Regions from separate parts of the Rossellomorea sp. KS-H15a genome, predicted to be linked through region 1. Evidence: riboswitches for the same ligand, from Rfam matches in the RefSeq annotation. Region 1 holds a riboswitch; each other region holds the start of a gene.
The links. A riboswitch is a leader RNA that binds a small molecule or an ion and turns the genes downstream of it on or off. The one in region 1 is predicted to bind thiamine pyrophosphate.
Positions count from the first base shown of each region.

Region 2: another riboswitch for thiamine pyrophosphate. It lies ahead of thiT (energy-coupled thiamine transporter ThiT); the one in region 1 lies ahead of M1J35_RS09670 (ABC transporter substrate-binding protein).
Region 3: another riboswitch for thiamine pyrophosphate. It lies ahead of tenA (thiaminase II); the one in region 1 lies ahead of M1J35_RS09670 (ABC transporter substrate-binding protein).

Region 1 is NZ_CP096886.1:1,873,105-1,877,335, forward strand. It holds gene M1J35_RS09660 (aldo/keto reductase) at 1-809, opposite strand, end outside; gene M1J35_RS09665 (phosphotransferase enzyme family protein) at 896-1,819, shown strand; TPP riboswitch at 1,869-1,978, shown strand; gene M1J35_RS09670 (ABC transporter substrate-binding protein) at 2,146-3,132, shown strand; gene M1J35_RS09675 (thiamine-binding protein) at 3,145-3,438, shown strand; gene M1J35_RS09680 (ABC transporter permease) at 3,435-4,196, shown strand; gene M1J35_RS09685 (ABC transporter ATP-binding protein) at 4,198-4,231, shown strand, end outside.
Region 2 is NZ_CP096886.1:935,038-939,268, reverse strand. It holds gene M1J35_RS04745 (threonine/serine exporter family protein) at 1-68, opposite strand, end outside; gene M1J35_RS04740 (DedA family protein) at 199-840, opposite strand; gene thiT (energy-coupled thiamine transporter ThiT) at 986-1,582, opposite strand; TPP riboswitch at 1,653-1,751, opposite strand; gene M1J35_RS04730 (hypothetical protein) at 1,820-2,119, opposite strand; gene M1J35_RS04725 (thioredoxin family protein) at 2,381-2,707, opposite strand; gene M1J35_RS04720 (histidine phosphatase family protein) at 2,726-3,295, opposite strand; gene M1J35_RS04715 (ZIP family metal transporter) at 3,375-4,190, opposite strand.
Region 3 is NZ_CP096886.1:2,885,576-2,889,806, reverse strand. It holds gene M1J35_RS14700 (hypothetical protein) at 31-228, shown strand; gene M1J35_RS14695 (sensor histidine kinase) at 352-1,488, shown strand; gene M1J35_RS14690 (response regulator transcription factor) at 1,485-2,084, shown strand; TPP riboswitch at 2,353-2,460, shown strand; gene tenA (thiaminase II) at 2,578-3,285, shown strand; gene M1J35_RS14680 (ECF transporter S component) at 3,278-3,856, shown strand; gene M1J35_RS14675 (ABC transporter ATP-binding protein) at 3,871-4,231, shown strand, end outside.

The DNA of each region.
Region 1 (4,231 bases):
CGTTCTTTTTTACCTGATCCGACAATCGGCATGATCTTGGCCGGATGGTTAAGCAGCCACGCGTATAGAACCTGGTCGATCCCCTTCGCTCCTGTTTCCTCCTGTACTTTCTTTAATGTATGTTGAAGGCGGACCGCTTTCTCATCTTCCCCCTTAAAAATCGCCCCTCCTGCCAGTGGTGACCAGGCCATGGGAGCCACACGCTTTTCCTGACAGAGATTCAACGTGCCGTCTTCAAAATTCTCCAGGTGATAGGCGGATAATTCAATCTGGTTTGTGATCAATGGAAATGGTAAATAAGATTGAAGCATATTCCACTGATGGTCTTTAAAGTTGGATACTCCGAAATGACGGACTTTCCCTTCTTCTTTTAATTGTGTGAAGGCTTCAGCTACATCTTCCCCGTTCATGAATGGATCCGGTCTGTGAATCAACAATAAATCAATGTAATCCGTCTTTAATTGTTGGAGAGAATGTTCAACCGAGGTGAGAATATGTTTTTTACTGGTGTTGTAGTGATGCGTCTTGTGCTCCGGTCGATTGTCAGAAGGCAGGACGATGCCGCATTTTGTTACGATCTCCATCTTCTCCCGCAAGGATGGTTGGAGGGCTAGCGCCTCACCGAATAAGGTTTCACACGTATAAGAACCATAAATATCGGCATGGTCAAACGTTGTGATTCCGTTTTCAATATTGTGTTGAATCAATGATAACGTATCTTCCTTGGACTGCTTCCAGTCTGATAGTCTCCATAATCCATGAATGATCCTCGAGAATGATAAGTCTTCTGTCATTTGTATTCTTTGCATAGGTGAAACCTCTTTTCGTATGGTATGTGTATATTCTTTCAAAGTCATACTACAAGTATATTACTATGTATGGAAAGGAAATAGAAATGATTGAACCTTTTCAGGATATTGTACGTCATTGGGGAATGGATCCCACTTCCTTCAAAACACTTCTTCTTCATCCTGATGTTACGGAAGTGAAGGCAGAAGGAAAGACCTTCTATTTAAAAAGAAGAGTGTATTCTTCCCCTGAAAATCGGATGGAGGAGCTCTATTTAACCGATTTTTTAATAAGTCATCACCTTAACGTTGAATCCCCTCTATTAACTTGCTCACAACTTCCCTATGTAAAAGAAGGAGAGCAAATCTATTCTCTTTATGAGGCCCTTGAAGGAACGCCATTGAAGGAATGGTCTGCCGACCCCCTGACAAATGCAGGAGCATACCTTGCAACCCTTCATCTCATCCTGAAGGACTATCGGTGTCATTATGAAACGAAGGGCTGGGAGATTGAAAGTCATGTAACAGAATGGGTGAAGGAGCTTGAAACTGAATCGATCGGCATAAGGGGGCAAGTGATCTTATCAAAGATGAAGGGGTGGGAGCATCCCTACCGGTGTTTGCCACATCAATTCGTTCATAGCGACTACAATTCGGGGAATATTTTGATGCAGGGAGGAGAAGTGTGCGGGATCATTGATTTTGAACGAATCCGGACGGCACCCAGGATTACTGACATCGGCTACTTCCTCGCAGGTATACTCAAAGCAGTCCCGAAAGAGAAAAAAGATGATTCAATGAAATGGATCCTGGCATTTATGAAAGGATATGAAAGGCATGCCCCTTTGACTGCAGGAGAGAAAAGGATCTTGCCGTCAATAGTCATTCTCTTTCTCCTGCAATATGCCTTTTTAACCTATCATCAGGGATATACAGAAGCTGGTGCTTCGTGCATGAATTTCATCGAGGAACTGTTTGCATCGGCTTATTTCCATGGAGTCTTTCAATATGAGAAGGAAAAGCTTGAATAACCTTTCATTCTATGGCAAAGTAGGGAGGAAGATAACGTTAAATTTCATATTCCACGTGTAGGGGGACCGGAGTGGCCGGTTGAGATTGTATCCTGTAGATACTGACCCTTTGAACCTGAACTGGCTGATACCAGCGTAGGAAACATTCTCTTAAACGATACATAACCTGTTTAACGATGCGTCCCGCGGCTGAAGCTTGGGGCGTTTTTTTGTTTCACCCCTGAATTTACGCCTCAACTGCCTTTGGTTTACATTCATTTTCCAGAATAAGCGAAGAATATAGGAATGAGACGTTACGACCGCAAAAGACCGAAGGAGGAATCATCATGAAAAAATGGATGTTCCTCATCTGCTCTGTACTTCTTTTATCCGCCTGTAACGGTGGGGAAGATGCAGCCGATGAGAAGAAGGACAATCTTAAAAAAGTAAATGTCGTACTCGACTGGACACCAAATACCAACCACACTGGATTGTATGTAGCGAAAGAAAAAGGCTACTTCAAGGATCAGGGACTGGATGTAGACATCATCCTGCCCGGGGAAGCGGGTGCCGATCAACTCGTTGCATCGGGGAAAGCCGATTTCGGTGTTGGATATCAGGAGGGTGTCACTCAAGCGAGGGTCCAGGATGTACCCATCGTATCCATAGCTGCCATCATTCAGCATAATACGTCGGGGTTTGCTTCCCCGAAGAGTAAGGGTATTACAGAACCAAAGGATTTTGAAGGGAAAAGCTATGGCGGCTGGGGTTCACCCGTTGAGAAAGCCGTTATGGATTCAATCATGAAGCAAGAAAACGCGGATGTAGAAAAAGTGAATTTCATCAACATGGGAGACACCGATTTCTTTACTGCCGTTAAACGGGACGTTGACTTCGCCTGGATTTATTATGGATGGACAGGAATTGAAGCTGAACTCCGCGGTGAAGAGTTGAACATGATGTATGTAAAGGATTATTCTGATAAACTGGATTACTACACGCCAGTCCTCACAACAAATGAAAAAATGATCGATTCAGATCCTGAAACGGTGAAAGCATTCATGGCAGCTGCTTCCAAAGGGTATCAATACACAATCGACAACCCGAAAGAAGCGGGAGAGGTTTTATTAGATGCAGCTCCAGATCTTGATAAAGAATTGGTCATGAAGAGTCAGGAATGGCTCGCACCCAAATATAAAGATGATGCTGACCGATGGGGAGAGCAGAAACTGGAAGTCTGGGAGAACTATGCGTCATGGATGTATGAAAATGATTTATTAGATAAGAAACTCGAAAGCAAGAAAGCATTCACGAACGAATTCTTACCAAAATAAGAGGTGAACAAAATGGGGAACGCACTTGTAAGCATACAAATCATCCCGAAGACAAAGAACGGTGAAGATGTGATTCCATATGTGGATGAAGCGATCGCAATCATCGAAAAATCGGGAGTGCGATATGAAGTCCATCCTTTGGAAACGACGATGGAGGGGAATCTGTCACAATTATTCAAGGTGATTGAACAGATGAATGAACGAATGATTGAAATAGGAAGCAAAAATGTCATTTCCCAGATCAAAGTATTGTACCAGCCGGATGGGATCGAAATGGACGACTTAACGGAGAAATATAAAGGATGAGGACTTGGATTTCAAAAGGATGGAGACCCTTCTTGGTCCTCATCCTTTTATTCATCATTTGGGAAGTGGCCATTAACCTATTTGAGGTGCCAGCCTGGCTGATGCCGTCGCCTTCAGAGATATGGGAAGAAGGAATTGCCTCGTGGTCTGAGTTCAAGGGGCATTTCTCATCAACGGCATTTCTGACGATCACAGGGTTTGCGATCGGCTGTTCAATCGGGCTCGGGACAGCGGTGGTACTGCATCTCCTCCCTAAGGTAAGGGAAGCGGTCTATCCTCTCATGATCTTATCTCAGAATATACCCATCATTGTATTGGCCCCTCTCCTTGTCATTTGGTTCGGATTCGGACTCCTGCCCAAAATCATCGTCATTACCCTGATTTGTTTCTTTCCTGTGGCTGTTTCGGCGATGGATGGATTCAGGCAGACAAATGGAGAGTACATTCTTTATATGAAAATGTCCGGTGCAACCAAAGGACAGATTTTCCGGAAAGTGGAGTGGCCCCATGCATTGCCTTCCATCTTCTCCGGTTTGAAAATTTCCGCGACCTATAGTGTGATGGGAGCGGTCATTTCGGAATGGCTAGGGGCTCAAAAAGGAATTGGCGTCTATATGACACTTGCATCCTCTTCCTTCAGGACCGACAGGGTTTTTGTCGCCATTTTCATGATCATGCTCCTAAGCCTGCTGTTCTTTGGACTCATCGTACTATTAGAAAGAGTTATGGTGAAGTGGAATCGAAAGGAGGACACATAACATGACGACGTTATCGATCCAAAATATGTCCAAAT
Region 2 (4,231 bases), 940 kb from region 1:
AGCATGATTTTCCCCGCCAGCAGGCTGACCTCCATAATGTCATATCTTCTTATCATTTTTGCTTCCATACGATCTCTCCACACGTACTATTTTTTGAATAGGTCTAGTTTATAGGAAAGCAGTGGTGTAAGCAATGAGGAACGGGGTGATTTTCCGTAGATTTGATCTTGAGGGATGAAAGGAAGGCAGGTTCAAGCATCATTTACTTTCCTCCCTCTCTTGGAAGGCTTTTCGTTCCGATGGGTCGTTTGTTGGCAGGGAACCCCTTTTTATCTTTCTTTTATACATCATGTACGCACCCGTCACCACCACAAACCCCACGAGGACCACCATTTGATAGTCTTCAATCACTTCAAGGATCGCTTCTTTCTCCCCGTCATATAACTTCCCGATCGTCAAGAACAGAAAAGTGGATGGTGCTATACCGAGCATGGTAAGGAGGGAATATGCCTTCACATCCATTCTGACCATCCCCGCAAGAAATGGGATGACATTCCCTAAGTGAAGGGGGCTTGCAATCGCCACGCTCCAAACACCGTATCGATTGAATTTTTTCTGGGCTGTGCGGAGTTTCTCAAGCTTCTGGGGCTTAAGCCTTCCTTCTATGTTATCTCCCAGTTTTAAACTGATATAGTAAGGAATATAGCTTCCCACTGTGTATAGGAGACTTCCTGCTAAAGATATGAACACGATTTGCATCCACGTTAGGTGGAGGATGAATCCCATCGTTACGATAAAGAACGTTCCAATAAAAGGAAAGGCACTCCCTTCAATGAATAGAGAAAACAGTACACCCCATATCCCCCACTCTTCTGCTGAATTTATTATCCATTCCGTCATGTGAATCACTCCTGTACGCTTGTATCTTCAGTATAGAAGAGACCCTCTGACGCCAACAGAATCCGTGGAGGTAATTTACGCTAAGTCTTGAGATGTATTGACAGAACGAAAGACCGGCCCTGAGACTGGCCGGTCTTTCGTTTCTTTAGGATGCCTTTCGGCTGATTTCCTGTGGATGCGACTGCACTTTGATCAATCTTGGTGCGATATTGGCGATGATCACCATCACAACGGAGCATAATACTGCCGATCCCAACATCGTGATCCCGTTTACTATAAGAGAAAATAGCAATGGAGACATCTCATCCGGTGCATACTCGGCAAAAAACACGAATCCGGCAATGAAATGCCAGAAATAACGGGCAAGGCTTCCTGCGAATGTTGCCATCACTACCCAGAAGACTGCTTTGGACCGGTGACCGCCTCCCAGTGCACCCTGAATTTTCCCGGCGAACCCCCCGGCAAAACCGATAAAAGCAAAAGCGATGAAATACTCAATCACCATTTGGACCGGGGTCGCAATCCAGGCATCCCCAAGGGCAATCTGCAGGATCCCCCATAAAAAGCCCCCTATCAGTCCGGCTCTCAAGCCTCTTCGATAAGATAATAGAAAGATCGGAACCATGGCAATCGATATCGAGATACTCGGTGATAGCTTAATAGAAGGCAACAGATCAAGGATGATCGCAAAAGCCGCCATCAATGACGCTTCAAGCAATACGACAAGTCGCGTGTTTTTCATAAAAAAATCCTCCTTATGAACTGAAACGAAACCATAAGGAGGGAGAATGAACAATCGAAATAAGCACAATGCTGCCTATTTTCCACATCCCTACGCTAGTCCTAACTAACAGGTTCAGAGGGTCAGAACAGATTGTTCACTCTCAGCTTTCGCTCCCCTTGTGGTACCGTTTATAAAGTTGTTAAGGTTTATTATACATGAAGAAACATATTTGAAAAGCATGATAGGAACTTTTTCTTAAGGTGTCTCTCTCAGAGGATCATGAAGGATGATGACGGGCATTGACTTAGGGGTGACCATGAATCCATATACTTTACCATCCTTGTCCTTATACGCTACAGAATAATCTCCGAACTGGGGTGAGAATTCGACGTTTTGGTATTCAAGATCAAGGTCCTGGTATTTCAGGCTCACATACAGGTTGGTGGCGATCCTTGCTGTCAGATGTTGTACAGTGGAAATCCGGTTGGCTACTATTATGAGGATGATTGCGAAACAGAGTAACATGACTTTCTTTGTCCTGGACAATCTGATCATTCATCAAGCCCCCTTTCATTTCTCATAACTACTATACTCGTATACTCACTATTATATACCTATTCACTGAACCATGACAAAAGAGCTACTCTAATGGGATGTGTCTAAATACCCATTTTTAGCAGCTCTTTTTAAAGTTTATATAGAATCCAAATACAACCTACCATTTATAATACCCACAGATATTTATCCTACTAATCAACTGTTTAACCCCTCCAGGCCAGACCAACAAACGTTTTCGCGTACTAATCAAACGTTTGTTTAGTTGTCTAACATCTCAGTAAGACGGGAAATTTGGCTGTGGAGTTCGTCGATTGGAACGAAGCGTGCTTTTCTGAACATCTCCTTACCGTCTACAAATACGATGATGACAGGCACGGTGAAGATGGAAAATTCCCCTGCTATTTCCGGAATTTCTTCTGCATCGGCATGGATGGATCTCACAGATTTGAAATCCTTCAACATCTCTTCCACCTGGGGCAGGAGTGCGTGAAATACAGAACAACCTGGCCTTGATATGTATAGTAGTACCAGCTTCTCAGCTTCGAGCTTTTCACGAAGTGCTTTTAGTGAATGGACTTCTTCCATTTTACGGCCTCCTTTCTCCTATTTTTGTATTGTTTGGGTAAATGATTCCCTTGTTCCGCCCTGATAAACATACACCTTTCCGTTGGAAGGTCTCCTGAACGACGGCCCGGTAAATCCCCGCTTTCGTAATTCTTTCCTCATAAATATCATGATTCCGCCATGACCTACGATGAGCACATCCTTCCCTTCATGGACGACCCTATCGACCACCACACGGATCCTCTCTTCGATTTCCCGCTTGCTTTCAGGCTGGGAACGATGATTGAACCACCAGGCGAGCCTGATGGATGCCATATGAAGAAAGAGCGGCAGCTTTATGTCAGACCGGAAGATGGGAGATAATCTAATTTCCCTCAGTTCCTTGAGAAAGGTGATTTCTCCTTCATAAACCGCTTCAGCCGTTATTTGTGCCCTAGATAAGTCACTGGAGTAGCAGCCTTTCCAATCAATATCTTTAAGATCAACTTCATTGCCTTCTACGTCCGAGGCATCATACTCTTCCACCCACTTCATCAGCTCATCACTCGTTACATATGAAGCCGGGTAGCCCCTCGTTACTTTAAAGTGCCTTATGAGACCAATCTTCATACACATCCCCTCCCCCACCCATTATACTAGTTTATGGAAGAGAAAAGGCATGCGCTTGGGACGCATGCCTTCTTTTTGATCAGCCCAGGGAAACGTCCAGAATCATCATCACGACGAAACCGAGCATCAGTCCCAATGTAGCCAAGTCCGTACTCCCTGAAGATTGTGACTCAGGAATCAGTTCTTCGACGACGACGAATATCATCGCTCCTGCCGCGAAAGCAAGGGCATAAGGCAGGAGGGGCTGCACCATCAAGACTGCAGCAGTACCGATCACAGCGGCTATCGGCTCTACGATGGCTGACAGCTGACCGTAATGGAAGGATTTCAAACGGGACATCCCCTCTCCCCTTAGCGGGATGGAAAGAGCAGCCCCTTCAGGCATATTCTGGATCCCGATTCCAATGGCAAGGCCAATGGCCCCCACTAACGTTGCATCCCCGAGGCCAAGTGAGGCAGCACCGAAGGCAACCCCGATGGCAAGACCTTCCGGAATATTATGGAGGGTGATCGCAAGGAATAATAAGGTCGATTTCTTGAATTTAGTTGGAGGTCCTTCCGCATCTTCCGATTCATTGCCTAAATGTAAATGCGGTACGACAAAATCTAAAAGTCTAATGAACACACCACCAAGTAAAAAACCGATGGCAGGTGCAAGCCATGGGATTTGACCGTTTTGCTCACTGAATTCAATTGAAGGCGCAAGCAGTGACCAGAACGATGCTGCTATCATGACTCCTGCGGCAAACCCGAGCATCATGTTCAACGTATGCTTTTCAATTTTCGTAAAGAAAAACACCGTGGCTGCTCCAAGGGCCGTCAGCCCCCATGTCACCAGACCGCCGAACAGTGCCTGCATCGTGGGATTAAATCCACTTAACCAGTCTATGAACATACGAACCACTCTCCTCCGATCAAACATTTTGAATACTACCA
Region 3 (4,231 bases), 1.0 Mb from region 1:
TATCACATTGATAGAATAGGAGGGCGAACCTTGTCAGATCAAGGAAGAATGCAACTTAATGTAAGGGTTGATAAAGAAACGTCGGAGAAATTGGATGAAATTGTTGAATACTATCAGGAGAACACAAAAATTGGCAGGGTCTATAAAGGAGACGTTTTGACTGACATCATCCACAAATCCTATGAGGTCATGGAGAAGCAAAAAAGGATTCAAAATCGAAAATATTAGTATTCAGATACCCCTGGAGATAAATGAATTCTCATAGGAAACATGTGAAAAACAGGGTCATATATGTCATAATATAGGGGTAATTTCAAAACATTGAAAACAAAAGAGGTATTCAGCGTGCAAATGCCGAAAAAATTAATCAACATTCAAAGAGGTTCAGGTATTTCCCCCTACATATGGAGCATTATCAGCATCCTGCCATTTTACTTTATCTTTCAATCTTCTTCTACGATCGAAATTGCAGTGGGGATTTTCCTGACCATTACTTTTTTTATTTCTTTACGTTTTGCTTTTATCTCGAAGGATTGGCCGGTTTATTTATGGACATCGATATTGATTGCGATTTCCATCACCATGACCATCCAGTTTAATTTTATTTATTTTGCTTTTTACATTGCTTACTATAATGGGAATATAAAAAACCGGGTTGCATTTTTGACCCTGTACATCATTCATCTTGTCCTGACGACGGCATCGATCAATTATAATTTCGTGCTGCAGGATGAATTATTCCTTTCCCAGTTTCCTTTCATTCTGATTATCTGGATCAGCGTCATCCTGCTTCCGTTCAACATTTATAACCGGAATAAACAGGTTCAGCTGGAAGACCAATTGGAGGATGCTAATAAGCGGATATCGGATCTTGTCAAACAGGAAGAGCGTCAGAGAATTGCCAGGGACCTGCACGATACACTTGGTCAAAAGCTTTCATTGATCGGACTGAAAAGTGACCTTGCGAGAAAATTGGTGTACAAGGATCCGGAGCAGGCCAGAAGTGAATTACAGGACGTCCAGCAAACGGCAAGAACCGCATTAAGTGAGGTCAGGACGATGGTCTCCCAGATGAGGGGGATCCGATTGAAAGATGAAATCGTCAGGATCAAGCAACTCCTGAAGGCGGCTGAGATCGAATTCCGCATGACTGATGACACGACCATTCCTCAAACCTCACTCTTTTTGGAAAACATCTTAAGCATGTGCTTGAAAGAGGCCGTGACCAATGTGGTGAAACACAGTAAGGCTTCCTCCTGTGAACTGCTCGTTGAAGAATCGGATAAAGAGATGACCATTGTGGTGAAGGATAATGGTGTGGGGATCGGGAGTGATTACACAGAGTCCAAAGGCAGTGGCCTGATCGGGATGAGGGAGAGGTTGGAATTTGTCAATGGAAGCCTTGATATTGTATCGGTGGATGGTACGACCTTAATCATGAGGGTTCCGAAAGTAATCAAGCAGACAGACAGGGAGGGAATGGAATGATTCGAATTGTGATTGCGGAAGATCAGCGGATGCTGTTGGGCGCATTGGGGTCTCTATTGAGCCTTGAAGATGATATGGAAGTGGTAGGAAAAGCAGGCAATGGAGAAGAAGCCATTACCCTCGTTCATGAACTGAAGCCGGATATTTGTATCATGGATATTGAAATGCCTGAAAAAACGGGGCTTGAAGCGGCAGAGGAATTAAAAGGGGAAGATTGTAAGGTGATCATCCTTACCACTTTTGCCAGATCAGGCTACTTTCAGCGGGCATTAAAAGGTGGAGTGAAAGGGTATTTGTTGAAGGACAGTCCGAGTGAGGAACTGGCGAACTCTATCCGGCTTGTGATGAATGGTAAGCGTATCTATGCACCGGAGCTGATGGATGATGTCTACAGCGAAGAAAATCCCCTCACAGACCGTGAAAAAGAAGTACTCGAGCTCGTTGCCGATGGAAAAAACACAAAGGAAATCGCCGATGAACTAAAGCTTAAAACAGGTACTGTAAGGAACTATATCTCCACTATACTCGACAAGCTGGAAGTGAAAAACCGAATCGAAGCCATCACACAATCCAAAGAAAAAGGATGGTTTAAATAAAAAGAGGGACGGACCTTTTTGAAGGTCCGTCCCTCTTTAATAATTTTGCATGATATTGAATGTTTATTCGGATATGATAGGGATGTAGAAATGAACTGACGAAATTTCTAATAAAAAAATATATCATACCATTTATCCTGCTCCACCTTTTGCTGTCATTGAGTTCGACAGCCATATGGAATCCGATTAAGAATGATGATATTGTTTTTTTTATGTTGACAACTCAATGAATCATGATACGATAACATCGAAAACAAAATTTCATAAGACGATCCACTAGGGGTGCCTTCGAAAAGGCTGAGATTAAAGTGTGACTTTAAGACCCTTTGAACCTGATCTGGTTGAGACCAGCGTAGGGAAGTGGTGTTTGACGGTCACATAGAATATATTTCTATCATTCTGATCTCAAGCCACTTTCTGTATGCTGTATGCATAATGGAAAGTGGCTTTTTTGTTGCCCATTTCGGGTCGTCTGGAAAAGGAGCAGGAAATCATGACATTTTCAACAGTGTTACGAAACGAAGTCAACGACATTTGGGACGCAAGCTTCGATCATCCTTTCGTCAAAGGGATCGGGGATGGGACTCTCCCCATCGAGAAGTTCAAGTACTACCTCTTGCAAGATGCCTATTACCTTTCACATTTCTCGAAGGTGCAGGCGCTTGGTGCTGCAAAAGCATTGGACTTACATACCACATCACGAATGGCATCCCACGCTGTAGGAACCAATGAAGCAGAGCTTTCTCTTCATGAAAATTTCTCTAAACGTTTAGGGATCACGGATGAAGAAAAAAAGAATTTCAAACCGGCTCCTACAGCGTACGCTTATACGTCCCATATGTATCGTTCCGCAAGATATGGGGGCTTAGCTGATATCCTGGCGGCGATCCTCCCATGTTACTGGCTCTATTATGAGATCGGGGAACGCTTGAAATCATGCACGCCGGAACAACCGGTGTATCAGAAATGGATTGAGGCATACGGTGGGGAATGGTTTAAAGAGTTAGTGGAGGAACAAATCAATCGTCTTGATGAATTGGCAGAAACAATGACCCAACACGATAAAGAAAGAATGAAAGAAAATTTCATTTTGAGCAGCATTTATGAATGGCAGTTTTGGGAGATGGCTTACACCCTTGAAAAATGGCCGTTTCAGCATGCACTGGATGCAGGGAAAGAAATGAGCGGACACCATGTCTAAATTAAAACTAACCGATGTTTTAGTGACGGTGGTCATTTCCATCATGTTCGGGGTCATTTATAAGCTTTGGGGTCCATTTTATAACTTGTTGAAGCCGATCGGGTTGCATGCAGACCAACTCATCTATGGAATGTGGTTCATGGCGGCCACAGTAGCATTCTTGATCATCCGTAAACCCGGCGTCGCCCTTTTAGCCGAAATCGCCGCTTCTTCAGGAGAGTTTCTCATGGGCTCTGAATGGGGACTCGAGGTCCTTTTATTCGGAGTCATTCAAGGGTTAATGGCAGAATCGGTTTTCTTCCTGACGAAATATAGACGCTATGATCTTTCGATTATATGTTTTGCTGCGTTCGGTTCTGCATGGGGATCCATCTTCATGGATTACATGAAAGGGTATATGGGAGATTTAGTCCTTTGGAATCTGTCATTGTTTATCTTTGCAAGATTACTGGGATCGATTGTCATCGCAGGTGCAGGATCATTTTATTTGGTCAGGGCCCTCGAGAAAACCGGAGTCACAAGTCTGGTCAGACGTGCAAGTCAGGATGATTACGATGTATTGAACCAGTAAAGGGGATGATGCTTATGCATGTCGAAAACCTTCGACTTACCTATCCCGGAACAGGGAAACGGATGTTTAATGAAGTCAGTCTTTCTATAAATGAAGGGGAGAAAGTATTGCTATTGGGTCCATCAGGATGCGGGAAGTCAACACTTTTACATGTTTTATCCGGAGTGATCCCCCGCTCCGTGGATGTTCCCATGAGGGCTGCAAAATTGGAGGTGTCTGATTCCTATGGCTATGTATTCCAAGATCCGGATTCGCAATTTTGTATGCCATTTGTGGATGAAGAATTAGCCTTTGTGCTGGAGAATTTACAGACTCCCCGTGAAGAGATGAAAGGGGAAATACAATGGCTGCTATCGGAGGTGGGACTGGAACTTG